2 regions of the Dehalobacter sp. genome follow, and region 2 is predicted to be linked to the other one. Evidence: riboswitches for the same ligand, from Rfam matches in the RefSeq annotation. Region 2 holds a riboswitch; the other holds the start of a gene.
What was found. Region 2 has a riboswitch for cobalamin ahead of OKX56_RS05165 (energy-coupling factor ABC transporter permease). Riboswitches for the same ligand answer to the same signal wherever they lie in the genome.
Positions count from the first base shown of each region.

Region 1: it holds a riboswitch for cobalamin, as region 2 does, so the genes downstream of both, cobT (nicotinate-nucleotide--dimethylbenzimidazole phosphoribosyltransferase) here and OKX56_RS05165 (energy-coupling factor ABC transporter permease) in region 2, are expected to answer to the same signal.

Region 1 covers NZ_JAPDHR010000003.1:52-12,598, reverse strand. Annotated here, with positions in the region: gene OKX56_RS01320 (DegV family protein) at 1-737, opposite strand, end outside; gene OKX56_RS01315 (arginine deiminase family protein) at 911-1,843, shown strand; gene OKX56_RS01310 (ABC transporter permease) at 1,844-3,016, opposite strand; gene OKX56_RS01305 (ABC transporter ATP-binding protein) at 3,018-3,701, opposite strand; gene OKX56_RS01300 (efflux RND transporter periplasmic adaptor subunit) at 3,685-4,575, opposite strand; gene truA (tRNA pseudouridine(38-40) synthase TruA) at 4,868-5,602, opposite strand; gene OKX56_RS01290 (cold-shock protein) at 5,714-5,911, shown strand; gene OKX56_RS01285 (hypothetical protein) at 5,964-6,221, opposite strand; gene OKX56_RS01280 (FMN-binding glutamate synthase family protein) at 6,623-8,113, shown strand; gene OKX56_RS01275 (hypothetical protein) at 8,119-8,292, opposite strand; gene OKX56_RS01270 (hypothetical protein) at 8,309-9,163, opposite strand; gene OKX56_RS01265 (tetrahydromethanopterin S-methyltransferase subunit H family protein) at 9,373-10,326, opposite strand; cobalamin riboswitch at 10,487-10,662, shown strand; gene cobT (nicotinate-nucleotide--dimethylbenzimidazole phosphoribosyltransferase) at 10,767-11,885, shown strand; partial or broken gene OKX56_RS01255 (accessory gene regulator B family protein) at 11,980-12,547, opposite strand, start outside.
Region 2 covers NZ_JAPDHR010000015.1:127,614-146,729, forward strand. Annotated here, with positions in the region: gene cobK (precorrin-6A reductase) at 1-947, opposite strand, end outside; gene cobJ (precorrin-3B C(17)-methyltransferase) at 944-1,672, opposite strand; gene hemA (glutamyl-tRNA reductase) at 1,681-2,922, opposite strand; gene OKX56_RS05130 (cobalt-precorrin 5A hydrolase) at 2,912-3,970, opposite strand; gene cobM (precorrin-4 C(11)-methyltransferase) at 3,967-4,752, opposite strand; gene cobI (precorrin-2 C(20)-methyltransferase) at 4,749-5,450, opposite strand; gene cbiD (cobalt-precorrin-5B (C(1))-methyltransferase CbiD) at 5,447-6,655, opposite strand; gene OKX56_RS05150 (ATP-binding cassette domain-containing protein) at 6,675-7,553, opposite strand; gene cbiQ (cobalt ECF transporter T component CbiQ) at 7,553-8,344, opposite strand; gene OKX56_RS05160 (energy-coupling factor ABC transporter substrate-binding protein) at 8,328-8,669, opposite strand; gene OKX56_RS05165 (energy-coupling factor ABC transporter permease) at 8,672-9,412, opposite strand; cobalamin riboswitch at 9,546-9,739, opposite strand; gene rlmH (23S rRNA (pseudouridine(1915)-N(3))-methyltransferase RlmH) at 9,840-10,319, opposite strand; gene OKX56_RS05175 (alpha/beta-type small acid-soluble spore protein) at 10,463-10,672, shown strand; gene OKX56_RS05180 (2-hydroxyacyl-CoA dehydratase) at 10,757-15,130, opposite strand; gene OKX56_RS05185 (S1C family serine protease) at 15,435-16,604, opposite strand; gene OKX56_RS05190 (MBL fold metallo-hydrolase) at 16,678-17,466, opposite strand; gene OKX56_RS05195 (tetratricopeptide repeat protein) at 17,552-18,163, opposite strand; gene scfB (thioether cross-link-forming SCIFF peptide maturase) at 18,276-19,116, opposite strand, start outside.

The sequences.
Region 1 (12,547 bases), on a different contig from region 2:
TGTGCAAGTTCCTTTGCTTCGTCCAGACAATTGATATGATGAATAATGACCTCTCCTAAACCATATTTGCTTATGTTATCCAGCATGATATCAATCATCGATAATACTGCCTTTTTCTTCGTTCTTACTTTTGTTACAACGGTCGTTATGCCGTTTTCCACAGTCAGAATCGGAATAATCCCAAATAAGTCACCAATTAAAGCACTGGCCCCGCCAATTCTGCCGCCTTTTTTTAGGTATTTGAGGTTTTCAGGAATAAATAAGAACCTACTTCTTTGAATATTTTCTAACGCTGCTTCTTTAACTTCCTCTAATGTCTTATTTGCTTTTGCTTCTCTTGCAGCCATAATGACCGCTAACCCTAGCTGCATGGAATTTGACCTAGAATCAATGATCTCTATCCTGGCATTTTTATGCTTCTCTAATACCATCTCTTTCACTAATTGCCCTGTTGAAAAGGTCCCGCTCATTTCTGAAGATAAGAAAATACAGCAGAGGCTATCTCCCTTCTCGATTACCGCAAGCATTTCATTATATAACTCGCCAATAGAAGGCTGCGAAGATGTCGGAATTCCATAAGAATCCATTTTTTTATAAAACAGATCGTTATCGATATCTACTTCTCGTATACTGTCACTCCCAAATGAAAGGCTCAAAGATACCATTCTAATATTTAGTTCTTCTTTGATTTCCTTACTTATATAGCTTGTACTGTCAGTTAGAACCTGTACTGCCATCTGTTTATCTCACTTTCTTTATTGGCCTATTTTCTATTTCGACAATTATTTTTCTTTTTTATCATATAATGTAAAACACTGCTTGTCTATTATTGTTCAAAATATACTTCTAAAATGCCTATTATTGTGAATACTACATCCAGATAATTTTGCTTTTTTAGGGGGAATTCCGTTTGAAACATATTGAAGTATTTGGTACGGAAAAATTAGCTCGTTTACGTAAAGTCATTCTTCATAAGCCCCAACAGTCTTTGAATTTAGTCAATCCGGCAAATTATCAGGAATGCTTATTTAATTTTGTCCCTGATATTTTTCAATATCAGTTGGAACATGACCGGTATGCTGACCTTCTGCGCTCTCAAGGAATTGAGGTACTCAACCTTCAGGATTATGTACAGAAGAATAGAACGCTCATGGATTCTCTACCGAATTTACCCTATCTTAACGATACTTGCCTGATTACAAGTCAAGGAGCTATCCTCTCCAAGATGTGCCCCGGCAGCCGCGCAGGAGAAGAAAAGGTTGTCGGAGAAGCTCTGGAGAATCTCGGCATTCCCATCTTTCATGCCTTTGAGGGTGAGGATCAATTTGAAGGGTGTCTGGCAATTTCGCCTGAAATTCTTTTTTTAGCGGATACCGAGCGGCATGCTCAAAAAACACTCGAAGAATTTTTCAATAAAGCACTCCATCTTTTTTCGCAGATCATCTATGCGGAGATTCCCCAGGAAAGACGGTATATGCACCCTGATATGATTTTTGGCAGAATCAGTGAAAGTCTGGCCTTAGCTTATTTGCCGGCTTTTTTGAAAACATATCTGATTACCGAAAAGCAGCGCACGGAAATTAATATACGGGATTATCTTGCTCACCGGGAAATGGAACTTATTGATATCTCCGACCAGGAACAGCAGTTATGGGGCTGCAGTTTTGTTTCTGTGGATGCTAATATTCTCATCCATTATGATATTGCCTTAAATCTTAGGACCCAAAATGAGCTGAGCCGCAGAGGGGTGGAAATGATTCCCTTCCATCCTGAGGCCTTATTAGCTGGGGGCGGAAGTCTCCGCTGCCTGACTTTGCGCGTTTGGCGAGACTCTAATCTTTAACTAAAGACTTCTCAGAGCGTCAATCGGATTTAATTTACTGGCTCTTCTCGCAGGCATATAGCCAAAGATAATTCCGACGACAGCTGAAAACCCTACCGCTAAGATAACGGTGGATAATTGCATGGTGTAACCGACACCAATCAGGGTGGAAGCAATATAGGCGATGACACTTCCCAAAATCAAGCCGATGAGCCCGCCAAAAATGGAGAGAAAGATCGATTCGATTAAAAATTGCACCTGGATTCTATTGGGGGTGGCTCCCAGGGCTTTGCGCAAACCGATTTCCGTCGTGCGCTCGGTAATCGATACCAGCATCATATTCATGATCCCAATCCCGCCTACAACCAGAGAAATAGCGGCAATTCCTCCTAAGAGCAGTGACATCATCCCCATCATAGACTGAAAAAAAGCAATAATATCTCCCATGTTGAACACAGAGTAAGCCTGATCGTTATAGTTAAAAGCAGTGTTTAAAACCCCTTTAATGTCCAATACCGTATCATCGGCTAAGCTTGTATCCACTAAAAAGACATCAAGAGCAGTGATATTTTTTACACCCAGACTGCGAAGTGCAGTCGTATACGGGATTACGATCGTGTCATTTGTGGAGGTGATGCTAAAACCGCTTGATGGAGCCATTGTACCAATGATCTGATAAGTTGTTCCGTTGATGATCAGGTTTTTTTCAAGGGGGTCGACTCCATAAAAGAGTGCGGTTACAAGTTCCTGCCCGATAACGGCAACCTGGTTTTTACTCCGAATATCCAGGATATTGATGGCTCTGCCTGATTGGAGCAGGCTTTTATTCGATTGAAAGTACACCTCATTTTTTCCCTGAACATTGATATCTTCTTTGACTTGGTCCTGGTAAACAATATTGGTTTTGGTTAACACAGTCGGTGATACGCCTTTGATATTTTTAAGATGAGCAATGTTTTTCATATCTTCCTCGTTTAGTCCTTGTTTCAGCGGAGTACCCATTGCATTGACCGTAATTTTATTAGCGCCGAGGGAGGTCACTTGTTGACTGATGCTGTTGGTCGCACCCTGAACAATGGTTATAAGCGCAATGATTGAGGCCACACCAATGATAATACCCAGCATGGTTAAGAACGAGCGAAGTTTATTGGTGACGATGTTTTTCCAGGACATCATGATACTTTCCCACAGCATATCAAGCTCCCTCCCCCTCTGTTAAGTTTCCATCCAAAATATGAACAAGGCGTTTGGCGTGACGCGCAATATTTTGATCATGGGTTATCATAATGATGGTTCTGCCTTCATGATTTAATTTTTCGAAAAGATCCATGACCTGATTGCCGGTTTTTTGGTCCAAGGCTCCGGTTGGTTCATCCGCAAGCAGAATAGTCGGGTCGGTAACGATTGCCCGGGCGATGGCCACCCGTTGTTGTTGTCCGCCTGAAAGTTGATTGGGGAGGCTTTCTAGCTTGTCTTGAAGTCCAACACGCGTGAGAATGGCCTTGGAGCGTTTTAGGCGTTCCACGGGAGACAGACCGCTATAAATGAGTGGAAGCTCGACATTTTGCTGGGCAGTCATGCGCGGCAAAAGTTGAAAGTTTTGAAAAACGAAGCCAATCTCTTTGTTCCGTACTCTGGCCAATTCAACCTCATTCAAATCGTCGATATCGTTGCCGGATAGAAAATATTTGCCGGTTGACGGGACATCCAAACAGCCGATGATATTCATCAGCGTAGTTTTTCCTGAACCGGAGGGACCAAGAATGGATAAGGATTCGCCTGAACGGATAGTAAGATTGACATGATGCAAAACTTGAAGTTCCTCTTCTCCCATGAAGTAGCTTTTACAAACATCTTGCATCTTAAGGATTTCCGTCATTGATCTGGCCTCCTTGCATTCTGCCGCCAAAGGTCAAATTATTTGCTGTCGTTGTTTTGGGATAATAGATGGTTTCTCCTACGGCTACCCCTTTTTTGATTTCTACGGTTTGGCCGTCATTAACACCGGTAGTAATCTCCGTATGCACGACGGCATTGCGTTCCCCTTCTTTGAAGACGAAGGGCGTGTTGTTAGCGTCAAACTGGATCACTGACATGGGCAGGGTAACCACTCCGACGGCTTTTTGATTTTGGATGGTTACTTCTGCCGTCATGCCGATGCGTAGACTTGGATCTTTATTAATGTCAACAGCCGCCGTAAAGTAGGTCACACCACCTGCAACCGTACCTTCTCTGGAAATACTGCAGATTGTACCCTTCAGTTTTTTTTGAATAGCGGCAATTTCAATATTTGCTTCGTTGCCTGTCTTTATGGCAGGGAGATCATATTCATCGACTTTGATACTAATCTGAAGGTTGTCATAATCAACGATGTCCATGAGCATTGTACCGGCCATGACCTGGGACCCCTCTTCCGCGGTCAGGTTTGTTATTTCACCATTAATTTTGGCTTTTATCGCCTCACCGGTTGTTGTTTTAAGTAAGATATCTCCTTTTTTAACCGTATCCCCTTCTTGAAAATTAAGCTTTGAAACCTGCATGATTTTTTCTGACATGACGGTTTGACGGTTTTGGGTTTCAATATTTCCGGAAAATGTATAATTGGTCGTGATATCCCCCTTTTGGGCAGTTACACTATCATAGGAAAAAGGTTTTGGTCGTAAGAGGTAAGCCGACGCAACACTAATAACGACAAGGGTGATCAAGCTATAAATCATCCATTTGCGGATTTTTGATTTTCTTTTTGTTTTCATTTTAGGTGCCTCCCGTTTAGCAAGTGCCTCCATTTATTTAGAAGCATTCAAATATTTAAATATTTTTTGTTTCGCTTAGTATGAACGAAAAAGTTCAATTCAATTAATTCATTATGATTACATAATCGCCGCTCCTTACCATCTATGGCAGTGAGGTATAAGGCCATCTGTAGGCAAATAAAAAAAGCAAGAACCATACAGTTGATTCTTGCCTTTTGCTTACTCGGTTTATATTTGTTTCCTCAGTTATATTTGTAAATCTTGAATTTTATTCTCTTTGCTATAATAATGGTTAGTACTGTACATCGACTAAGCATAAACCTTTGGCTTGTGCCAAGGGCCCTGCTTCCCAACGTTTCTTTTCCTGTAAGATTTTTTTGACATCGTTCGGCTGCAACGTGCCTTTTCCTACTTCGAGCAGCGTTCCAACGATAATTCTTAGCATATTCCATAGAAAGCTATTGCCGTTAAATTCAATTTTAATAAGGCCTTTATTTTCGTTAATCAAAATAGAATTGATTGTTTTAACAGTGGATTTAGCACTGCGCTCATTTGTAAAGCTCTGAAAATCATGCGTTCCAATGAGCAGTTCTGCAGCAGTCCTCATTTGTTCCAGATCCAGCTTATCCGCTAAGTGATAGGTATATTTTCTGTTAAATACATCCCTGAATTTATTATTATTGATGGTATAAACATACGTTTTTGCTTTGACGTTATATCTGGCATGAAATCTTTCAGATACTTCTTCCATTGATTTTACAACAATATCTTCCGGTAAAAATTCATACAAATAGGCTAAGATCTTCTTGGTCTTGAAGGTAGATGTTGTATGGAAATTAGCAATGTAATTTTCGGCGTGTACCCCGGCATCTGTCCTTCCACAACCGATAACCTGAATCTTCTCCTCTGCCATTTTTGCTAAGACAGTTTCAATTTTACCTTGAATGGTCAGATCGGTATCTTTTTGTTTTTGCCAACCTTTATATTTGGTCCCATCATAGGCGATTGTCATTCTTAAATTTCTCATTTAGAGTCTGCCTTTCTATATTTTTTTAAATGTCTTAATTATCCCTAGAATAACTTACTACAATGATCAACATAATAATAATGAAACAAAAACAATTTGGAGGTGTGTTCCATGTTTGGGACTGTTAAGTGGTTCAACTCTGAAAAGGGATTTGGATTTATCGAAGGAGATGGCGGACAGGATGTGTTTGTTCATTTTTCATCTATTAAATCCCAAGGATATAAATCGCTCAATGAAGGTCAAAAAGTACAATTTGATGTAGAAAAAGGACAACGCGGGCTCCAGGCAACAAATGTAACTCTTTCTTAAAAATATATCTTTATAATAGCACTGTTTGTTTTTATACGGTGCTATTTTTCGGTTATGGTACTTTGGGGTAGGTCTCAGATGCGTTATTCAAAGCCTGAAGTGCTTGTTCTTCAGGCATATTTCCAATTATGGCAGCACATTTGTTACACAGTATTTTTCCTTTACCTTGAAAAGCACTAATACTTCTTTCATCACTGCAAGCGTTACGGAATATCGGCACATTACAGAATTCACATCGTTGAAATTCAGCATCCTGATGACCTTTAAGATAACCTTGAGCATTACTGCGTCTTAATTTTTGATGTCTCATTTTTTTCACTTCCACAAAAAAGTTAATGTTATTTTGTCCAAAATCCAAGTTCTTGAATAAGGGAAAAGAAAAAGGGTTCGGAATCGAACCTCTTAGTTTTACTTTATTAATCTAAACTCATTATAACATAAAAATGTTTTCTTTACTATAACAGCCGAGCTTGCATCAATCAACCATTCTAGCATGGACACGGGTATTATTAGGTATTTATCTATTTCTTACCGAAACCAAAAGAGAAATAAAAGGCAGCCTTTGGTTATGGTATGTTATGGATATCTAGAGGTGGCAAATAATAAAAGGTATCTTTTTAAAATTTAGGATAAGAATAATACTGTTCATTAAAAATAATAAAAAGGTATTCGAACTCTTCGAATTAAGCATTACACGTGAGGTGATATTACATGAATAAAGATTCGGGAGATTTCAGTTTTTCTTTTAAGGCTCTCGGCTCCATTGCAGCCATTTTAACAGCTGGTTACGCCATAGGACATCACAAAGAACAAAAGTCCCTAAAAATCCGCCGCTCAAGAAATCGAAAAATAATGCTGGCATCTTTACCGCTAGCTTTATTAACTACCGGACCACTAACGCGTAAGTTAATTCAAAAAAATGTAGCAAAAGCAATTACTATTTTAACAACAGATGAATACGGTAAAAACGTCATGGAGCTATGGACTGCCATTCATCGGGCCGGTGTTCAAAACATTGTTGAAAACAACTTAAGGGCAACACAAGGGACAACGATTAACAGGCCAATTGGCAGTTCAAAAAGGTTTGACGGGTTCGATAACCTTATGTTTGTTCCACCTCAAATGACGATGCTCTCTAAATCAGGCGATACCGCAGTTGACATGAAAGTGACACTGGGCCCTAAGGCAACCAAGCCTCTTACGGTCAATATACCTCTTCTTATTTCTGGAATGGCTTATGGAATCGCTCTAAGCGAGCCAGCAAAAATAGCTTTAGCCAGAGGAGCAAAACTAGCAGGGACAGCTACAAACTCCGGTGAAGGCCCCTATCTGAAAGAAGAACGCGATGAAGCGGATAAATATATTCTGCAAATTGCCAATTGGCCATGGGGATTACGCACGGATCAAGAGATTGCCTCTGCGGACATGCTGGAAGTACATATTTCGCAAGGAGGGCAGAAAGGCGTCTTCTATGTAGCTCCGGATGAAATTAAAGGCAAAGCACGTAAACTTATGGGCTTATCCCCCAATCAAGGGATATCGGGTCTACCTGCTCCTCCCGGTGTACAAAGTGCCGCAGATTGGCCCATACTGGTCAATAACCTGCGTAATAAAGCGAATGGAATACCTATTGCTCTGAAATTGATGTCCACAGACAAAATTGAAGAAGATTTAGGTTTAGCTGTAGATGCAGGGTTTGATGTCATTGCCGTCGACGGAACGCAAGGCGGATCGCTTGTTTCCAACCCCACGATGCAGGATGACTTTGGAATTCCCAGTCTCCATGCGTTAGTTCGCGCGGTCCGTTACTTACAAAACCGCGGAGTTCGAGAGCAGATAAGTCTGATTGTCTCTGGCGGCTACTTTAATCCCGGAAGCTGTTTAAAAGCACTTGCGCTTGGTGCCGATGCTATTTATCTGGGTACCGTCCCCTTATATGCCTTAGCCAACAAGCAGCATCAAAAAGTAATCCCCTGGGAACCTCCTACAGTCCTTGTTAGCTATGCATCGAAATATAACAAAAAGCTAAACATAAACTTAAGCGCTGAAAGAGTATCCAATGTCTTACGTTCTATGGCTGTTGAAATGGAACAAGCCATTCGTGGCTTGGGGAAAGCTTCTGTTAAAGAGCTAAGCCCTAGCGACTTAGTGGCGCTTGATACGTTCTCTGCTGAATTAGCAGGGGTAAAAAGAGCATATTAGTTTAATTATAAACCTAGAATTTGCTTGAATTCTTCTTTTAACTGTTTCTTAAACTGTAGATTCGGCTTCACGGTTACCTTATTTTCGCGCAATTGAGGCAGAATCTTGAGGAACCCGTAGTATTCTTTTTCAGCTGTTTCAATAATTTCCTTTACCTTATAAGATTTTCGCATATTCATCAATCCCCTCCCCCTCTTAAATATCTCGTTCACGATTAATTACCAATTCCTCATAGGCTTCGTTGTTATGACAGATGTTGTTCCAGATACTATCGATGATCATAGCATCGACCTGCTGAAACAGATACTTTTCGCTTTGAACGTAGATGATGGCGCATATCTCACTTCTAAAGAATAAGGGAACAGCCATAATTGATGCGTCGTCGCTGATCCTAAAGTCCTTATTAATAATCGATTCCTGAGCCAGCTCCTTTAATGTGGCTCTATTCACAATCGGTACATTATTATATGAGGCAATCTCTTCAGATACAATCAGATAATTGCAGTGTGTCTTTCTAATAGTATATAGTTTAAATTGGATATTGATTACCTTTGTTATACTTTTAATAAAATATGGATCCGTAATTTCTTTTCCAATGTTTTTAATATCTTCAATCATTTCCATTATCGATGCGTTATTTAAGATTCTTAATATCCCCATCAAGGCAACACTGATTTCATTCAGCATGGCATTTTTAATAACAGCAGACTCAGACAATATAGCCTCCATGCTAAGCTCTCCATAAGGTGTTTTAATGCCAATTGTTTTAAAACTTATAAACGGCAGCTTAATCATTAATAACCATAATAAAATATATAAGACGATTCTTATCGCTTGAAATACGGGTGCTTGAAGAATTTGGGCAAAAACACCTAAATGATCTATATTTATCCCTACAGGATTACTTAGAAATAACTCCTCACAGAAATAAAGGCCAATGAATATTGCGATCAGTGCGATGAATATCCCCCATATTTGTCTGGCATTTAGCCGTTTTAGCTGATAAAGTGTTTTAGACAAAAACATTTCAAATATGTCTTTTATAATCAAATTATTGCCCTCACTTTTATCCGATTACAACATCGGTACCAATATATGGTAAAGTATAGTCAAAAATAACTCCTTGTGAAAAAGTAGAAATAATTTCTAATATATAAATATATAAACAGCTCCTTCCAGGCAGTATCCTCAACAGGATCCACTTCAGAAAGGAGCTGTTTGTCCCATACATTCATTTACAAAATTACGACAATTGTTTTTTATTTCGTTTTATCGAATTCTACCAGTTTCTGTGCGAAATCATAAAAATATTTATTCAACGGATGAGTAGGATTAGCCGGCAGCTCCTGGCTTTCGTCATAAGCCAAAGTTGAAACTATCATCGAAGCTGCCGCTACAGCAGGCAGTACGCTTGGAGCCGCTTTGATCGGACCATAAAATAAGAAATCGCTCCACAGGACGGCCGATACTGCATGCACTGCAGCATTCATGGCGGAAAAGCCTTCCCCACCCCACATCTCCCGACTTTCTTTCCACATATACGTCCCATTAGCAGGAGCTGATCCAACCGGCCAACCGGTTTCCGCTTTGATTTGTTTGCCTGCCAGGGATGAAAAAGAAATGGACGGAAGATTCATTACTGTCGTATCGATTAAGACCGAGGCAAAATCTTTCGCTCCAATGGCTTTCAGCATTTCACGGCATGCCTGTACCCTGCCGGAAGGAGTCTGGTTCGTTTCATCGAATACTTGCAGGACCACGTGTTTGATTTTCAATTCTTTTAATGCCGCTGCCTGGCCGATGCTGTCTTTATCCCAGGGTGTAATGCTGTTATATAGAATTTTGTCCTGAATACCAAGACTGGCAGCATATTCTGCCGCGTCAAGACGCGCTTTTTCGCCCCAAATGTCTATAGCAAAAGGGCGGTTGCTGATTGTAAGATAAAAATCAATATATTCCTTCATTTCATCTGCGGAAACCGCTGTCAAAGCTACTATGGCAGGTATCCCTGTCTGATCGGACAGCTCTTCCTGCCTGAGAATGTATGAACGGGCTTTTTCACGGTCAAATTTCCTGTCACGGCGGCTTTCCAGAATACGGTCTCCGTTATGAAACATTGAAGATATAAGCAGAGGCGGATTATCTCCAGCTTGGCCACCGACAATCATGTCACAGATGCGGCAAACTTTTGGTGTTAAGTCATATTTAAACATTTCTTCTCCCATATCTGTTTGGATGATTTAGCAAATCGTATTATACCATATATCATTAAAAATAACCATTAATTAACAGTAATTGCCAAATTGAGTGAGTATTTTGAATTAATTAGACTTGACTTTATTGATGATTTTCGTTATCTTAATAGAAGTTAAATATATTTATATAATCTTAGGTGCCCCACTAAGGGAGAATAGGAAAATCGGTAATAATCCGATACGGACCCACCACTGTATAGACGAGTCCCCGCTGATCCACTGGCGTATGCTGGGAAGGTGCGTTCAGGACGTTTGAGTCTGAGTCAGGAGGCCTGCCTAAGAGGTAAAAGTCTTTCCTGGGTAATGGAAAGCGGCGGTGATGACGGCAAAATCCCGACCACAAGAAAATTTGTGGCGGGGTTTTATTTATTTTTAAATATTTTATTGGAGGTTTTTAAATGAGCAGTCTTACAAAATTTCATGGTTTGGAAAATTTAAAAAATGCGACTGGGCAGGAACTTGAAATTGCCTTGCAAGAACTGATGGGCGGAATCAAAGCGCTCGATCAGGAAGCCTTGGCAGGCATGCAAAGCCGTGTAGATGCGAAAATTAAGCCCCTCGGAAGCTTAGGTGTCTTAGAGGATATTGCACAACAGCTCGCAGGCATATTTGGCACCACGCATCCAAAAATCAATAAAAAAGCAGTCCTTCTTATGGCCGGAGATCATGGTGTTGTCGTCGAAGGCGTCAGTGCTGCACCTCAGGAAATCACGAAACAAATGTTCTATAGTTACCTGAATGGCGGTGCCGGCATTAATGTCCTCGCCCGGAATGCCGGAGCAGATGTTATCAGTACGGACATCGGCATTGCCACCCCATTGGACGCTCCTGAGCTTATGGCCTACCGGGTTAAAAACGGAACAGACAATATGGCGAAAGGACCGGCAATGACCCGTCAAGAGGCCATGCTTGCAATACTGACAGGTGCAAGAATTGCGGCCAATGCGATTGACTCTGGTGTTAATCTGTTAGCAACAGGTGAAGTCGGTATTGGCAATACAACGCCGAGCGCTGCCTTGATCTCTGTGTTTACCGGTCACTCTGTTGAGGATGTTACCGGCCGCGGAACTGGCTTAAAAGATGATGCCCTGATTAATAAGCAAACCGTGATTAAATGCGCAATCGAAATTAATCAGTGTAATCCTGACGCTCCAATCGATACCCTGGCCAAAATTGGCGGACTCGAAATTGCTGCGCTCGTTGGAGCAATCCTCGAAGCTTCCTATCAGCATGTACCAATTATTCTCGACGGCATCATTTCATCTGCTGCAGCAATCACTGCAGCAAAACTGGCACCCCTGTCCACTTCCTATATGATTGCTTCTCATAGTTCAGAAGAGCTTGGACAGCATCTAGCTCTTCATCAGCTTGGGCTCAAACCCAGACTTGACTTCCATATGAGACTTGGAGAAGGCACAGGTGCCGCTCTGATGTTCCCGATGGTCGAGGCAGCCCTTAAAATCGCTGATGAAATGGCCACATTTGAACAAGCTGCAGTTACCACTGGAGACTTCTAAAATCTGCAAAGAAAGATGAAAAAGACATGTGCGAAATAATCCGTGCATGTCTTTTTTGCATAATCATCGATAACGGAAACTCTTGATAGTTTAATTAGATCCCAATCTTTTGCATCAGCTTGTCACTTGCTAATACAAAATTCTTGCCGATAGCTGTCTGCATAAACGCCTGAAAAAAAATTCCGATGTTTGCAGGGATAAGGATCACTTCGATCAATGGATATACGTTAATTTGAGATGCGATCCATCTGGCAGCCAATGACAACCCGGTAAAGAAAGCCATGGAAAAAACCAGACAGCGCCGGTAGCTGGAACAATGAGAACCGCCGGTAAATACCCGTAAAGCCAAAGCGGAAAATATTATCACGAGCGTATACACAATGGTACCGAATATTGCAGATACCCCTACGGTTAGAATTAATTCGATTATTACTCCAAGAAGCAAGGCTAAACCATATTCTATTTTCGCTTTATGGACAGCGTCCATTTCTTCACCTTTTACCATACGATTTGTCAAATGATGTGCAACACCCTCGAAATCAAACAATTGTTCACCCATCCTCCAGTCCGTGTTTAGGAAAATCGTCGTTAATTGAAAATCAAACTTCCGTTCACTAAAGCCCCTTGCCGTTGAAGGAGTAAGCTCCGTTTTTTCTCTATAA
Region 2 (19,116 bases):
CTTCTTGCCGCAATCTTTCCGCCCCCGAAGACAACAATCTTTTTATTCTGAAGAGAAACAAAAAGCGGAAACCAAGGCTGATTCGGACGCTGTTCCAGAGAATAGTCCCTGGCAAGCTTCTGCAAAATCTGTTCCTTGTTGTAAAACGTATGCTGTTGCGCATCTTCTTTCTCATCTATTTTACCCGAACGTTTCAATATCTCCAGTTGTTCCGGCCGCCTGATTAGAATCACTGTAATTCCCAGCTCGCGCGCTGCTTCAATTTTTTCCTGGAATCCTCCGGTCTCTCCGGAGTCTTTTGTCACCAGAAATCTTGCTTGGGATGCTTTCAGCATGGCAATGTTCAGCTCTTTGGAAAATGGGCCCTGCATATAGCTTATATTAGACTTCTTAAAGCCCAGCTTTTCACACTTCTCCATTACATCCTGCATCGGAAGGACCCTGGCAAATACCCGCTCCTGATAGTCCTTGATTCCGGTAAACGTTTCAATCTCCTTGCTTCCGCAGCTCAGAAAGATGTTCCCGGTCTTATCATTTAATACCCGTACCGCATCCTCGCTGTTGTCCGCATAAATCATGTTTTCCAATATATTTGCGTTAAATGACGGATTATTCGAGACCAATCTGCCCGGTTCCCTTTGCAGACGGATATAGTCCGTTGCGGTTTCGCGGCAAGCTTCGCAGATATTGTCCGTGACAATTCGGGCGTAAGGATGTGTTGTATCAATGACACAGTCCGGCTGAACCTCCCGAATGAAGGCGATCATTTCTTCCCGGTCCAAACGTCGCGCTTGGATGTGAAGATTTTGATACGGTTCGATCAGCTCCCTGCCATAATCCGTGGCCACTGAAACATACACTTTTGCATTACTTCGCCGCAGCTCATCAATCAGCTCCCTGCCTTCAGTTGTCCCGGCAATGATCCAAAATACCGGCATTTTCATCATTTCTTATATCCTCTCGGTGTCACCAGTTTGTTGTTGATTACCCTTGTCTGTGAATTCCCGATGATGACAGTCGTAAACATATCAACTTTCTTTTCTCTCAATTCAGTCAGGCTGGAGACAATTTCATAATTCTCGCCCTCTCTGCCAATGCTGCGGACAATGCCCGCCGGCAGGTCAGCATCCTGATGGCGCATCACAATATCGCAAGCCTTTTTCAAATAATCGTGCCTTTTGATACTCGATGGGTTGTATAGTACAATGACAAAGTCTCCCTGGGCTGCCGCTGCAAGCCTGGCTTCGATCTTCTCCCACGGCGTTAATAGATCGCTGAGGCTGATGACTGCAAAGTCATGAATGAGTGGCGCTCCGAGAACAGCTGCACCGCTGCAGGCCGCTGTGATTCCTGGTATCACTTCGACCTCAAGGAAAGGATACGGCTCTGCAAGCTCCAGTACGATTCCCGCCATGCCATAAACTCCGGCATCCCCGCTCGAGACCACAGCAACCGTTGCGCCTTCCAGCGCCTTTTCAACCGCGGTCCTGCAGCGATCTACCTCTTTCTTCATCGGCGTAGCAATAAACTTTTTATCCGGGAACTGATCCTTGATTAAATCGATATAAAGCGTATACCCGACTAAAATATCACTTTTTCTAAGTGCTTCCTGTGCACGGTTTGTCATTTGTTCCGGTCCGCCTGGCCCTAATCCTACGACATATATTTTCATTGCCCTTCTTACCTAACTACTTTCTCTAAATTTGTAAAACATTCATCCCACAGATCCCGGTCAATACTGTCCCTAAACCCAAATAGCACCGAACTTACTGCCTTTTCTGCCACTTGCGCCAACCTGTTTTCAAAGGATGCTTTGTCTTGGTCGCTTAAATTCAGGTACGCAAGATCTTTTTGCAAATTCCGGCATATCCTTTCCGATGTTGAATTGGATATGCTTTGCAGGAGCGGCAGATAACTGCGGATTTCAAATGATTCTATAAATTTGTCGATATGTTCATCAATAATTTCATAAGCCGCTGCTAAAGCGTTCTGGTTTCTGAGCTCTGCCTTCCCGAGACCCAGATTGTCCATATCCAGTAACGTAATATTTTCCATATCCCCGACCTTCGGTTCGATATCCCTCGGTACTGCCAGATCACAAAAGATTCTTGGCCTGTGATTCTGCGCCAGGGCTGGAATTAAGGCATCAGCTTTAATCGTATAATGTGGGCTGGACGTCACGCTTACCACCACATCCATGTCGGCTATCACCGTGTGGCGTTTTTCGTAATCCACGCCCGTACATTGTTTCGGCAATAAATAAGCCCCGTGTTTACGCTGCCTCAAGGTGATCAAAACCTCCGCCCCGCAGTCTGCAAGCTGCGCGGCGACAATCTTTCCCATTTCGCCGTTGCCAATGACCAGACACCGCTTTTCCCCCAAGTCAGGAAAGACTTCCTGGATCCGCTCCAGAGCTTTCGTTGCTACCGATACATCCGTCGTCGTCAGCTGAATCTGTGTTTTTACCTTCTTCGCTGAGGTTATGGCCATCTGAAAAAGTTTTTCCAGATAAAGGTCAGCAGTACCTGTCTCTCTGGCCTCTTCAATGGCTTTTTTAATTTGGGACAAAATTTGGCTTTCTCCCCAAATCTGAGACTTCAATCCGCAGGCAGTTTGAAAGAGGTGAACAAAGGCCTCACGGGACTGCCGAATAACAAATAAGCGCTCATATTTATCCCTGTCTTCCTTCTCAATTCGCTTCAGACCGTAGAGAATTTCTTTCAAATTAACTAGAGATCCTTCATTTTCGCTGACCCATAGCTCCGTACGGTTGCAGGTGGATATAATTACAGCGCCTTCCACACCATAATTATTTACAGCAGCCTCCATGGCCTGTCTGCTTTGAATCGGTGTAAAGGCAAACATTTCGCGTTCCTTTAATGATGCTTTTTCATGATCGATCCCGATCATTCTAATATTCAAAGCTAACCCTCCATTCCTTCTGAGCAAGAGCTATTGTTACACCATTCCCGGATACTTTTCGGCTAATCAGCCCTCCGCCTGCGCTTACCATTAAGGCAGCCCGCTCACAGACATTGCCGACACCGGTAATACTACTTACAAATTCCGATTCTGTATACTTGCCTGGTACGGAAAGAAGTTCATCTGAACTAAAAAAATGCAGTGGCAGATTATTTTTTGCGGCAAAATCAAGCAGCCCCTGTTCTTTTGTTTTGAGGTCAATACTGGCAATACCCGCAATGGCCTGAAAGCTGATGCTGTTCCTGCTCAACTGCTCAAGGACAAGATCCTCAATACGCTGCAGCGGCGTACCCCTTCGGCAGCCAATTCCGAGATACACCGTCCGGGGAACGATATTCAGCGTTATGGGATAGGGTTCTAATCTGTCATTCAGAGAAACACAAATGCCAATATCCATGTTGTTTTCATTCTTCTCCAATAAACGCGGCATCTCTCCTTCTATGTCCAGCTCGCTATAAAACCCGACCGGCTTTTCTGCCAATAGTCGTGCCGAAATTTCTTTCGCTGCTTTCAGATCCGAAATCCAGGCGTCATGGAAAGCTGCCCATTCATCGACCGAAAAAAGCCTGTTTATATCCGTTGCAGTCGTTATCACAGGGATTGCGTTTAGCGCTTCGGATATCCTGTCCGCCAGCATGTTGGCGCCGCCGATGTGGCCGGAGAGGAGCGGTATAACGAACCGTCCCTTTTCGTCAATACATAAAACGGCCGGATCTTTCGTCTTGTCCTGAACAAAGGAGGCGATTGCCCTGACGGCAATCCCGCAGGCCCCAACAAAAATTAGCGCATCTTTTTCTGCAAACTGTCTGCCTGTGAACACCTTTAAATCCGGGGCAATGGGCTCTGCCATGCCGGCTGTATTGACGGCCCCGGTAAGTTTTTCCGGCTGATAGCAGGCGGTATGATTACCTTGAGCATCCAACAGCTCTTTTATTTTCAGGCTGAGAGCGACTCCATTGGCGGTAAAAGCCAGGATGCTTATCTTCATTTCAAATCCTCGGTCCAAGAAGGCAGTGGATCGTTTCCTTCCCGGAATTCATGCGTAAATGCCGGATCGTAAAGTTTAGATCTTTCGAAGTCGTTTCCCAAAAATCTGCCCACTAGAATCAAGGCCGTTTTGGTAATATGGTTCTCTTTAGCTGTTCTCGCCAATGTCCCTACCGTACAGCGGAACTGCTTCTCATCCGGCCAGGTTGCCTTATAAACAATCGCTGCCGGAGTGTCAGCGGCGTAACCGCCTTCCATAAGCTTGGTACTTAAGTTTTCCAGCATCCCTGTACTTAAGAAAATTGCCATGGTCGCCTGATGCGACGCCAGGAGAGCAATGTCTTCCTTAGGCGGTACCGGGGTTCTTCCTTCCATGCGGGTAATAATTACAGTTTGGCTGATATCCGGCAATGTATACTCCTTCTTCAAGGAGGCAGCAGCTCCGAAAAACGAGCTGACTCCAGGTACGACTTCGTAATACAGGCCCTCGGCATCAAGCAGATCCATCTGCTCACGGATCGCCCCGTAAATGCTTGGATCGCCGGTATGCAGACGCACGACCAGTTTACCTGCCCGGGTGGCAGGAACCATCACAGCAAGCACCTCTTCCAGTGTCATCCCGGCACTGTCGTAAACGGTGCATTCCTTCTTCGTAACATTCAATAGCTCCGGGTTGACCAGCGAGCCTGCATAAATCACAACATCGGCCTGTTCCAAAAGCGTCTTTCCGCGAACCGTGATTAAATCTACCGCGCCCGGACCGGCCCCAATAAAATAAATCATCTGACAATCTCCTTTTCTTTCACAATGATCGTGGAAAAATAGCTTGCTTTCCCCTCGGCTGCACTGATATCTTTTATAACTCTCTCTGACGGCATCCCGCAGCATTCCACCATCTGGGTATGCTTAACCAGATCTTTGCTGATAAGCTCTTCCTTAACCTTGCCAAATTCCTTTCCTGATTTCATCAGCACCTTGGTTCCGCCCCAGTCCAGGTAATCAAAGGATCCTTCATAGGATGCGGGGATAATGTGCAGCGGCTGGGCACCCTCGCAGAGAGGCACATTGAGTCTTGCTGCTACAGCACAGAAGGACGGGACCCCCGGAATCAGCCGGGCATCATAGCCTGCTTCCAAAACCCGGTTATGCAGATAAATATATGTGGAATAGATCGATGGATCCCCCAGCGTAAGAAAAGCCACAGATTTGTTTTGTTTGAGCTGGTCAATGATCTGTTCAGCTGCTTCCTGATGGCTTTGCTCCAGCATTTGGGCATCCCGTGTCATCGGCATGTAAAGTTCCAGTATTTCTTTTGTGGAGAGGTCCACAGCCTGCTTGGCAATATTCCAGGCGGTCATTTCTTTTTCATCCGTGCGCGGAACAGCAATAAGCTCTGTCTCGCTGATGATCCGGACGGCCTTTAAGGTCATCAGTTCAAAGTCTCCCGGACCTACGCCTATTCCGTATAATGCTGCTTTCATGATGGCTTCATCCTTTTTATTTTATTGACTATTTCATCCGCCTGCGGTGTTTTGCCCAGGATACCCTGTTCATTGGAATACAGGATCACACCGGCTTTCACCTTATTCTGCAGGCGGTAATTCACATATTCATCAATTTTTAACATGATGGACTCAAATACCTGGCTTCTAAGCCCGTGCCGGTCTAATACCGTAACGGCCTGCGGCGCTGTCAGGCTAGCCATAATTTCTTTGACTGTCTCCTTCCCTGCGCCGTGTAAGGCAGCATGTACGGCGATAACTTCCATGCGGCAGTCCGCATAGCGGGAGTGGGTATTCATAATGCCCGCTGCCAGCTTGACCAATTTTCCGGCATGTCCGATCAGCAGCAGGCCGTCAAAGCCTAATTCCACAGTAAAATCCAGCATTTCACCGATATAATTGCTGCAGTGGATCAGAGAACTCTCCAGCCCCAGCGTACTGCGGACAAAAGTTTCACCGTAATTTCCAGGGCAGACCAGCAGATCTCTGCAGCCCTTTTCTTTCTGCTGATTCATCTCCAGTCGAATCGTATCGATCAGGGCCTTTTCGCTCATCGGCTCGACAATCCCTATTGTTCCCAGAATAGAGATTCCGCCAACAATGCCCAGCCGCGGGTTAAAGGTTTTTCTGGCAATGGCCTCCCCTTCCGGAACTGATATCGTAATTTCCAGGCCTCCCTCATAACCGTACTCGGCACAGACTTTCGCCACCTCCGCCATAATCATGCTTCTGGGAACAGGATTGATGGCCGGTTCTCCTATAGGACAGGCAAGCCCGGGCTTAGTGATTCTGCCGACGCCCTGGCCGCCATCGACCTGAATATTATTATGGTTCGCTCTGGCGACCGTCGCAAAAATAAGGATGCCGTTGGTCACATCTGGGTCATCGCCGCTGTCCTTTTTTACAGCACACGTCACCTGGTCCCTGTCTCTCCGAACTTCCAGCACCTGCATCGCAACCGGTATTCCCTTCGGTGTCGCAATGGCTATTTCTGTACACAGGTCTCCTGAGAGCAGCATTACCGCCCCAGCCTTGGCAGCAGCAGCCGCACAGGATCCCGTAGTAAAGCCGCATCTCAGCCTCTTATTCTGTTTGATGACAAAGAGTTCACCGGATTGATTGTTTTGTGGATTGTTTTGTGGACTGTTTTGTTCATCGTTTAGATGGTGGATGTCATGATTCATTATTTTTATATTCCTTCAATCAGTTTGTATCTTTCCAGTTAATTAAAGCTTTTCTGGCCTCAGATATGGTATTGGCAGGCTGGGCAAATTCAAAGCCGTCTTTATCATGCAAAATCTCCATAAGATGCCCAATTCTTGGGAGTCTGAGATTAATCCTTCTGATTTCCTCCGGATGCGAAAACACTTCCTGAGGCGTACCTTCCATTACAAGCCTGCCGTCATCGACGACATACGCATAATCACAGTAAAGTGGTACGATATCGATGTCGTGCGTTGAGATCACGACGGACAAATTCAGCTCAATTTGCAGTTTTCTGAGCAGCTTCATTAGCTCACTGACTCCGAGTGGGTCAAGCCCTGCGGTCGGTTCATCCAGAATAAGCACTTCCGGCTCCATCACCAGAACGCCGGCAATGGCTGCACGTTTTTTCTGGCCAAAACTGAGGCTGTGTGTGGGCTTGTCTTTCAGGTGGGATATCCCGGTTCTCTTCATGGCTAGATCCACCCTTCTGCGGACTTCCTCCTCAGGCAGCTTTAGATTCATCGCGCCGAAGGAGATATCCTGATAGACACTGGCTGAAAACAACTGCTTGTCCGGATCCTGAAAAACAATGCCAACAGATTTTCGAAGCTGTTTGAGACCTTTTACTGAATAATCCAGCGGCAGGCCCTTGAATAGAACTTCGCCGCCTGAAGGCTTATTGATGCCGTTAAAGGAAAGCAGCAACGTTGATTTTCCAGCACCGTTGCTTCCGAGGACTGCCGTCGTTTTCCCCTGTTTAATCCCGAGTGACAGGGCCTTTAAGGCCTGGGTTCCATCACTGTAGATGTAGTGGAGATTTCTGACTTCCAAGATATTTTTAGCCTCCACATTTTCAATCAAGCCATTTTCGGCCATTATAGCAAGCCTCCTGTCAATTGTTTGGAAAACAGCGCAACTGCAATCAGGAATAGGTTAATCAGCACAATCGGAATATATTCTGTCCAATGAGTCTCCGCCTGCTCATGGATCACACTGAGCTCACCGTCATATCCCCTGGCTTCAAGCGCAATATACAGTTCATCCGCCCTCTGATAAGACCGGATAAAAAGTGACGAAGCCAGAGCCGCCAATGAACGGTATCCGGAAGAAAGCCCCGCATAGCCCAAGCGGGAATTCTGTGCCGTAAACATGGTGTCTGCCATTTCCAAAAATACAAAAATAAACCGGTAGATCAGTCCCATCAATTCAACCATCAGTCTTGGAACTTTAAGCTTCCGAAGAACTGCCAACAGGTCTACCATTGGTGTACTCAGCGATAAATAATACAGACAGGAAACCGCGCCAAGCGCTTTAAAAAACAGATTTGCCGCACTTAGAATACCGGACTGCGACACCCCGATATACATGCCAAATGCATATACAGAGAATACAAAAACATCTTTGTCCCCTGAAACATTGACCGCAATGGTTAAAACGCCGATCACTAAAAAGGAAAGCGGGACAAGCATCAGTCTAATAAAAATTCCAACAGGGGTACCACCTTTGCAAACGGTATACCACCCCATGATCAGGAGCGTCAAGATTGACACCGCAACGGAATCAGCCCAGAGACAGACCCCCAAAACCGAAACGGCTAAGACTAGCTTTTGCAATGGATTTGTTTGTTTAAGCTTGGATAAATAAGCGTATTTATCGATGTAAATCATTGTTTACCGGTTCTTCCTTTTTCTTACGACCCCGCAGATAACCTAACCCGTAGCCCAAAACACCTGCTCCGACAGCTGCCTGAAGCGCAAACAACAAGCTTTCAATTTCTCCGCTGGGCGGCTCCCAAATCGGTGAGAACCAGGGCTGGTAATTCCCGTTAAGTTCTGTTATAGCTTGTTCAGCTTGGCTGTCAGCTCCAGCAAATTCCGCATTTTTTTGCACAATGAGGGGTACAACAGCAAGCGCTATGACAATCGTAATTAAAATAATATTTGTGATGATAACCCGATTTTTATTCTTCGGTTTCATCGTTTCTACAGACATTTTCAGACCCCCTTTGAAAGTATTTTTAAGTCTTTAAGCTCATCCCCGGCATAGGATGAAATCGCCTTAAATATTAGCACTGTCAAAATACCTTCACTGATCGCCAATGGTACTTGCGTTAAGGCAAAAATACCTAAAAACTTGGTAAGTGATGCCATAGCGCCGCCTGTTCCAGCAGGAAACGCCAGTGCAAGCTGCACCGATGTCGTGACGTAAGTTAATAAATCCCCAAGTGCGGCAGCGAGAAACACGGCAAGCCACTGCGGTCCATTTGCTTTCTTCACAATTTTGTATGTAGCAAAAGCCACCAGCGGCCCCACAATGCCCATCGAAAAAGTATTTGCTCCCAATGTTGTCAATCCGCCATGAGCCAGTAAAACAGCCTGAAACAGCAGTATGATCAGGCCAATTACGGCCATTGCGGTTGGTCCGAACAAGATAGCGCCAAAGCCAACCCCCGTAGGATGCGAACTGCTTCCTGTAACGGAAGGAATCTTCAGGGAAGACAAAACAAAAGCAAAGGCGCCTGCCATCGCCAAAAGCATTAATGTTTTGGGATGCTCTCCAACAGTTCTTCTGATAGAAAAAAAACCTGCCAGAACAAAAGGTATTGCCAAAGCACCCCAGGTAATACACCAACCCGCAGGAAGGAAGCCCTCCATGATATGCATGGCATATGTCTGCTGGGGCAAGAACATAAACATAAGTACGAGACCCATTATCCAAATCTTTTTATTTATCATCGTCAAACTCTCCTATATAAGATATGAAACAAAAAACCTCTCAACATCTTACGTCGAGAGGCTCATATGCTAGGAAGTTTTCCTCGGTAGTCTTGCACATAACATCCCCCTCTCTATCACTCGTAGAGTATATGGTGAGACACTAAAACAGGTAGGTCTTCTGGCTTAAGCATCATCGATCTTCAGACCTTCCCAGTTTCCCAGTGGTATACCTGAAGAACTCCACTTTCACAGCGGCGTGACCGCGCGGGCTTCTACCCGACTTTCCTTATTCATTGAATGGTACGCTTATCAGCTTCATTCAACACCTGTTCTGCCTATTCAGTTTTAATCCTGATTCATTATATCGCTCTTTCGACAAGGAATCAATATTATTTTTACTTTAGCCTTGAACATATTAATTGAAGTATCTTTACCTCCATCAATTCTATTTGTGGTAGGGTTCCCCTTTGCTGATCTTGCACGCCCGGTAAATCTGCTCCAGCAGGATAAGCCTGATCATCTGGTGCGGAAAGGTAAGCTTCGAGAACGACCACCGGTAATCGGCGCGTTTTCGGATTTCATCTGCCGTACCAAGAGATCCGCCAATCACAAAAGTGATCCGGCTCTGGCCTGAAAGCCCTTTTTCATCAAACAAAACGGCAAGTTCGGGTGAAGAAAGTTCCTTTCCCAGAAGATCCAGCAAAACCACATAATCCTGAGGTGAAATTAATTTAAGAACCTTTTCAGCTTCTTTCTGTTTTACTCTTGCTTCGTCGGCAGCTGATGCCCTTTCGGGGCATGGTTCGTCCTCAACTTCAATCATCTCAAGCCGGATGTACGCGCCAAGACGCTTGGCGTATTCCTTCAGCCCTTCTTTTAAATATTTTTCTTTGATTTTCCCTACCGCTAGAACTTTGATCTGCAGCATGTTTTCTCCAACTCCAGTCACTATGTTTGCTCCAAACATTTGCAATCAAAAACTTGAAGGTTAAATCTCTCTGATATTGGATTATTTACAATGAAGATTTTTTTCAAAAGTGTTAATAATATTGATGGAGGTGAAAAAAAATGAGCAAAACAAATGAAAGCAAAAAAAAGCTGCTGCAGAATCTAAAAATGGAGGCTGCGGCTGAAATCGGCCATCTTGATTTTGTAAGGGAAAATAACGATCACTATAAAGGCGATGTTACTGCCAGACAGAATGGTCTGGAAGGAGGCCCGATCGGCGGCCAGATGGTCAAAAAAATGATCGCCTATGCCAAACAGCAGATGAAATAGAATAACGGACTCATTTAGTATTCCTAATCTACTTCAATAAATATTCAAAACTTCTTCAGCCTACAATACTGAAGAGGTTTTTTGTTATATAATCTTCTGTTCGGAATACGACTGCTCTGTACCTTCTTCAGTGTTATGCAAAGCTGCCGCTCCCTCGCCGGGTGCAGATTGCATTTGCCCGGCGTTGTTATTCATTTTATTTCTATTGTTTGTATTGGCATTATTGACTGCTGCCGCCTTTTCCATATTTTTGAAAGCGACTGAAAGCATCAGTTTAATTCTGTTGATCTGATTCACCTGGCTGGCACCCGGATCGTAATCGATTGGCACAATATTCGCCAGCGGGTAGCGCCGTTTAAGTTCGCGGACCATCCCTTTACCCGTGATATGATTTGGCAGGCAGGCAAACGGCTGCAGACAGGTGACGTTTGTTGCTCCGCTTTCTATCAGTTCCAGCATTTCCGCGGTCAGGAACCAGCCTTCGCCGGTCTGATGTCCGAGATGCATGATTTTGCCGGCCATATCGGCCAACTCATAAATCGATTTGGGAGGATGGAAACGGTTGCTCTTCGCCAGAGTGCGTTTCATTACCCGGCGGTAGTTTTCCAACCGCCAGATAATATAGCGGCTGATAAGCTCGCTTTTCAGTGAGCCAGCGAGTTCTTTTCTTCTGAATATCGTTCCATACGCACAGTACATAAAGAAATCCATCAGGTCCGGCAGAACGGCTTCGGCGCCTTCCTTTTCCAGGACATCGACAATAAAGTTATTGGCAAATGGATGAAATTTGACGAGGATCTCGCCAACCACTCCAACCTTTGGTTTTTTGACATTGGAGATTTCAATATGATCAAAGTCCTTGATAATCCGGCGGATATTCCGGTGATATTCCCGCAGGTTCATCGCAGCCAGGGTCGGCTTCAGGTCCTTCAGCCATTTGGCCAGGAGATCATTCGTTTCTCCTTTATTTTTCTCATAGGGTCGTATGGCATTGGTTACGCGCATCAGCAGATCGCCATAAACCGTAGCCATCACGCAACGCTTGATCATCTTCATGGAAAGTTTGAACCCGGGATTGGACTCCAGACCGCCGGCATTAAGGGAAATAACCGGAATCTGTTCCATGCCGGCATCTTTTAAGGCTTTACGGATAAAGCCAATATAATTACTGGCCCGGCAGCCGCCGCCTGTTTGCGACATGATAACTGCCGTCTTGTTTAGGTCGTAACGGCCTGATTTCAGCGCCGCCATAATTTGACCGACAACTAAGATTGACGGATAGCAGGCATCGTTATGCACATGCAGAAGTCCCTGTTCGACGACATCCATCTCGACATCAGGCAGAATCTCTATCTTATAGCCTTCCAAACGGGTGGCTTCTTCAATCAGTTCAAAATGGATCGGTGCCATCTGCGGAGAAAGAATCGTATACTCATGCTTCATTTCTTCTGTAAACATGACTCTTTTGGGTGTCTCAAAAAGCTTATGCGCATGAATTTCTTTTTTGTCTCTTTCCTTCATTGCAGCGAGCAATGACCGTATCCGGATACGAATAGCGCCCAGATTATTGATCTCATCAATTTTGACCAGGGTATAGGTCTTTCTGTACTGGTGCAGTATCTCCTGAACCTGATCCGTGGTGACGGCATCCAGTCCGCATCCGAACGAATTCAATTGGACAAGTTCCAAGTCATCCCTGCTTGCCACAAAACTTGCTGCCGCATACAGCCTGGAGTGGTAAACCCATTGGTCGAGGACGCGCAGAGGCCTTTCCACCTGACCAAGATGAGCGACAGAATCTTCAGTCAGCACAGCGATCCCCAGACCGGTAATCATCTCTGGAATCCCGTGGTTAATCTCCGGATCGGTATGATACGGCCGACCGGCAAGTACGATGCCTTTCAGGTTGTTCTTTTGCAAATAGTCCAATACTTCTTCCGCTTTGTTTCTGAGGTCCTGGCGAACAGCATCTCTTTCGGCAAAAGCCTTATCTACAGCACTTGCTGCCTCTTGTCGTGTTATACCTATCGCTTTAAATTCTTCATAGATCCGAACTTTTAAACGTGCCATATCATCAATCGGCAGGAACGGGAAAATAAACGCAACTTCTTTGTTCCTTATTTCATCCACATTGGCATGAAGGGATTCCGGATAAGAAGTGACAATCGGGCAGTTGTAATTATTATTGGCACCAGCCAGCTCTTTTTCATCCCTCGGAAGGCACGGATAAAAAATCCGCTTGACCCCTTTGTTCAGAAGGTCCTTAATATGCCCGTTGGCCAGTTTGGCCGGATAGCACAGCGACTCGGAAGCTACGGTCTCCATGCCGAGCTCAAATATCTTTTTCGAGGAGCGGCCGGACAAAATAACTCTAAAACCGAGCTCCGTTAGCAGCGTATACCAGAACGGATAATGCTCATACATATTCAGGACCCGTGGAATCCCGATCTCGCCACGGGCTGCTTCTTCCTTCTTCAGTGGTTTATAGGCAAAAAGACGCTCATATTTATAGGCAAAAAGGTTCGGAATATCCTCAGAGGTGCTTTCCAGTCCGGCTCCGCGTTCGCAGCGGTTTCCTGTCAGAAACTCCCTGCCGTCCGAGAATTGGTTGACCGTCAGCAGGCAATTATTGCCGCATAAGCCACAGTGGCGCGTACGGGTCTCGGTATGGAAATCCTCCAGTTCATTTTCACCAAGCAGGGTAGTCTGTTCTCCGGCCTGATAATGGTCGCGGGCGATAAGAGCTGCTCCGAACGCGCCCATGATACCGGCAATGTCCGGACGAATGACCTGGCGGCCGGTGACACGTTCAAAACTTCTTAAAACAGCATCGTTATTAAACGTTCCGCCCTGAACAACGATTTTCTTGCCAACTTCGGAAGAATTGTGCAAGCGGATGACTTTGTACAACGCATTTTTGACGACTGAATACGAGATCCCGGCCGCGATGCTGCCGATATCCGCGCCTTCTTTTTGGACCTGTTTGATTTTGGAATTCATAAATACGGTGCAACGGGTACCCAAATCGACCGGGGTCTTGGAAAATAAACCTCTTTGCACAAATTCCGAGAGAGATAAACTTAGGGACTGGGCCAGCGTCTCGATAAACGACCCACAGCCCGAAGAACATGCTTCATTCAGCATGATATTGTGAATAACGCCGTCGCGGATCTGCATGCATTTCATGTCCTGGCCACCGATATCGAGGATAAAGTCAACACCGGGCAGAAAATATTCGGCGCCCTTAAGGTGGGCAACCGTTTCTATTTCTCCGTGATCAACTTTGAGGGCAGCCTTTAGCAGGGCTTCTCCATAACCGGTCACGACGGAACCGCCAATCGTGGCTCCAGACGGCAAAGCCTGATAAAGCTTTTGCAGAGCAGAAACCGTAGATTTTAACGGACTTCCTCCGTTGCTTCCATAATGGGAATAAAGCAAATTGCCATCTCCATCGATCAGGGCAAGTTTCGTCGTGGTCGATCCGGCATCGATGCCCAAAAAGCAGGTTCCACTGGCTTCAGCCAGCAGTTTCTTCGCGACGGAATTTCCCCGGTGCCTCTGACTGAAGGCTTCATACTCTTCTTCACTGGCAAACAAAGGCTGGAGCAGGGTAGTGGCTGAATCCGAATTATGCAGATTCGGGATGTTCTCATAGATCACGTGAAGATCACAGACTTCGCTCTGTTTCGAAGCCAAGGCTGCCCCAATCGCCACAAAAAACTGAGCATTATCTGGCGCGATAATATTTTCCGGTTTAAGCTTCAAGGTTTCAATAAAGCGCTGGCGCAGTTCAGGCAGGAAAGAAAGCGGTCCGCCCAGAAATGCCACATTGCCCCGGATTGGTTTGCCGCAGGCTAAACCCGCAATGGTCTGATTCACGACAGCCTGAAAAATTGAGGCGGCAATATCTTCCTTGGCCGCACCTTCGTTTAAAAGCGGTTGAATATCTGTTTTAGCAAAAACCCCGCAGCGCGAAGCAATCGGATAAATCTCCCGATGATGCGAAGCCAGTTCATTGAGACCCGCAGCGTCGGTTTTCAGCAAGATAGCCATTTGATCAATAAACGCACCTGTCCCGCCGGCGCAGGTACCGTTCATCCTGAGTTCGGGCGATTCCCCAAAATATGTGATCTTGGCATCTTCGCCGCCCAGTTCTATCGCGACATCCGTATCCGAAATAAATCGTTCAACAGCTTTTTGGCAGGCAATGACCTCTTGAATAAAAGGAATCCCAACCTGTTCGGAAGTGGACATACCGCTTGAACCTGTCACGTTCATGGTGACTTTTTCATTGCGGAACTGACTGTAAATCTTTTGCAGAAGGTTGCTGACTGTATGCTGGACATCTGAAAAATGCCTTTGGTAACTGCTGAAAACCAAGTTATCTTTTTCATCAAGTATTGCAATTTTAACGGTGGTCGAACCGACATCCAGTCCGATATGCATTTGTTTCGTCATTCACCTGTCTCCTTCTATTTAAACAGCCTGCTCAATCTATAAAAAACAGCGTTTTAATCCTTTAGCATCAGACTCTATTATATCAGGTTTCATCTGTGTAACAAAATAGCAACTTTTTCTGTCCGGCCCTGTGTCTCGTCCTGCTTAGCATCTCGTCCTTATTATTGTATGAGAATGCCGGGAAAAGTGCCTATCCCTATAGAAAATGTGGCTGCCGCCAAGCTTTTGGCGGCAGTCTTTAGCTGACATAGTGCGAAGGTCTTCCTATAGCCGATTCGTTCGATCTTTCTAGTTTCTGGTTGTTCTATTCTGATCTGATTTCTCCGAGTACCGCATCCGTTTTATACGTGCTGCCGCCCCGGAAATAGCTGACAGATACTTTATCTCCCGGCTTGTATTTAAAGAGTTCGTGTGTCAGCTCCAGAGAATTGGTTATGGCTGTTCCGTTAATGGCCGTAATGATATCTCCGGCCTGGATACCGGCTTTAGCTGCCGCCTCGCCGTTTTCGACACTGGTGATATAGCAGCCTGCCGGCCAGTCTTTGAATGAAGCGTATTCCTCCGTGTAACGGTCGTCGATATTGATCTGCAAAGCCGGGTGGCTCGCAAACCCTTTTTCAATGAGCTGCTGAATTACAGGCAATGCATCGGAAATTGGGATCGCAAACCCCATACCTTCAAAGCCCTGGGTATCATTTTTGGCTGAATTTATTCCGACAACCTGGCCGCTGTAATTGACGAGCGGTCCGCCACTGTTGCCTGGGTTAATCGCCGCATCCGTCTGAATCAGATTAAAGCTGGCTTCCCCCTGCAGCTGAAGAAACCTGTCTGTCGCTGATACCACACCGGCTGTGACTGTACGGGCAAAATCCTGGCCTCCCGGATTCCCGATCGCAACGACGGATTCTCCGACTTTTAAGGCTGCGGAATCTCCGAGCTGGACAGCCGCAAGTTCCTTCGTACCGTCAATTTTGAGCACGGCAAGATCGGTCCGCGGATCACCGCCGACAAGCGTTCCAGGAACATCCCGACCATCGGCAAGCGAAATCATAATTTTTTCAGCATCTCCAATGACATGATAGTTGGTAACAATATAGCCATGGGCAGCATTGATGATAAAGCCGGAACCGCTTCCTGCTTCACTGAGTCCATCACTGCTGCCGGCAAAAATATTCCCGCTATACTGAAAGTTGGCCACACCTACGACAGCAGGCCCTACTGTGCTGGCAATATTAATCACCGGTGACTCCCCACCGGTAGCACCTGAGGATGTAATCGGGGGATTTTCTCCCTGTTGAACGACAACCTTATTACCGCTTTCCAAATAATTGCCTTGAGGATATACCGCCGGAACAAGAATGACAGCAATCAAGCCACCCAGAACTGCGCTGATGACAGCAAGCAAAACTGTTGAAACAATACGGGGTTTCCCACTCCTTCGTCCGAAATTGTCCCGGTCATCATAATCATCCATCTGACATCCCTCCTATCCAGTATGTATCATGTCTACCTTAAATTTAGTCTGTCAGTTATGCTCTCTTGACATACTATCCCAGTGTAATAAGTTGGTGCGGATAATGTCTCGGTGCGACCCTGATTTTTAGATTCGCGCATTTTTTCTTAGCCTGCGAATCCCGAAGCATCTCCACGACTGTACTGAGCGCCATTTGCGGCGTATTATTTTCTTCGCTTAAGTGAGCAAGCACGACTTTTTGCGTGTTTTCATCGAGCCATTCCGTCAAGGCCTCAGCAAGCTGGACATTGCTCAAATGTCCAGCATTTCCGCTGACTCTTTTCTTCAAATAGTACGGATACCTTCCGTGCCATAATGTTTCCAAATCGTGGTTTGCCTCGACGACGTAGGCATCACAGCCCCGAAGATTCCGATGCATCTCTTCTGTAACAATGCCGCTGTCAGTCGCTATGCCAAGCGTATGCGTTTTACCTGTTATTTTAAGACCGTAGCTTTCCCTGCTGTCGTGGGAAGTCGGGAAGAGTTTCACATCCATACCCGCAAGATAGATGTCCCGGTCAATAATTCTTTTCTGTTCAGAATTAATATCCCCAAGCACCATTTCAATTTCCTGCCAAATTCCGGCTGTCGCATAGACGGGAATCTTCAGCTTGCGGGCCAGCACGCCGGCCCCCTTGACATGGTCGGAATGTTCATGGGTAATGATGATCCCTTCCAGCTGAGGAGCGGCGATATCAATCATCTCGAGGTTCGTAAGCACCCTCTTTGCCGCAATGCCGCAATCCACAAGCAGACTCCTGTTCTCTTCCCCTACACATATGGCATTACCGGAACTGCCGCTGGCCAGTGTTGCAAAATACATCTGTTCACCTTCCCAATCTGTGATTCAGGCGCTTACTCATCCTGTTGTTAACATGTCTGCCGTTACTTGTCTCAGGTTCGTTTGTCTAAGGTTCAATGTCCTGAGCTCTTGCAATCATTTCCTCGAGCTTAGTCTTCATCTTTTCATCCGTATTGTATTTTAACGCCGTCTGCCAGTACTGCTCGGCCTTCTTGTAATCTTCTTTGCTGTAAAACTGGAACATCCCATACCAATATAGCACATCCACATTTTGCGGTTCCTTTTCAATTAATTCCTTGTATGTTTCATCCGCAAGATTAGAATCACGTGAAAGGAATGCGGATATTGCAAGTTTTAACCTTACATCATTGTCGTCTTTCTGTGCCAGGACTTTTTGGTAATACGTTATCGCATTCTGCAGATCTTCCTGGTATTCTTCATCGTTAAGCTCAATTGTTGTACTCGCTTTACTATAATAAGCGTCGGCCAGAGCCAGCTGCGCTTCGACGTCTTCCGGGCTCTTTTCGAGTGCTGCGCTGAGTTCCACAACGGCTTGCTTCCGCTGATTGTATTCCTGCTCCAACGCTTCTTGGCCCTGGGTATCTTCCGTATTATCAGACCCTGGAAGGGAAATTGCATAAAATGTTGATCCAATAAGGGAAATGCAGATTATCCCTATGATAAACCCTACGGTGATCTTTTGAACTTTTTTTTGCATTTTTTCTCCTAACCTGCGACCTTCCTATTATCAATAATAGGAAGGTTTAATTAATCTTTCCTTAGAAACAAAAGAGTCAAAGAAACTCTTCCTTTGTGCCAGGGTTCTCTTGTTAAATAAGAACCCTTTGCTTGGCTTCCATGATTTTAAGATAGTACGCGACTTCAAGCCTTTTTTTCTGCAGCTCGCATCCCATCGGATACACTTTTGTCAGTTCCCCGCTGAAAGCTTCATTGGCTGCATGGCATCCGCCGCTGCATGAGAAGCGTGCCCAGCAGACGCGGCATTCTTCCTTCGTATAGACCTGCGCCTGGCGGAAGGACTGAACAATTTCTTCCTTCAGTTCACAGTTCAGATCATTCACAGATCCCATTTTATATTTTTCCTGTCCGACAAACTGGTGACAGGGGTAAATATCCCCCTCCGGTGAGACGGCTACATACTCATGTCCGGCCCCGCAGCCCGACAGCCTCTTAATCAGGCAAGGTCCTTCATCAAGGCCTGCATTGAAGTGAAAAAAGACAAATTCTTTCCCTGCCTCGCGATATTCCAGCACTTTTTCTCCTAAAATATCGTAGCTTTCTTTGATTTCTGCCAGATCTTCCTCTCTGAAAGCATACACTTCCTGCGGAGAAGCTACCACCGGCTCCACAGAGATCCTTCGGATGCCGCTGTCCGCCATATGCAGGACATCCTTGTAGAAGTCTTTATTGAAACGTGTATAGGTTCCCCGGACATAAAAATAATTGCCGACAGCATAACGCGACGTCTCCGGCCGCATTTCCGTAAATTTAAGGATCTGCGGCATAATCCGGTCATAACTTCCGGCTCCGTTCAGGAAAGGCCGCATTCTATCGTTTACTTCCTTGCGTCCGTCCAGACTCAGTACAACACTGATTCCTTCGTCTTCCAAAAATCTGGCTGTCTCTTCATCCATCAGAACCGCATTCGTC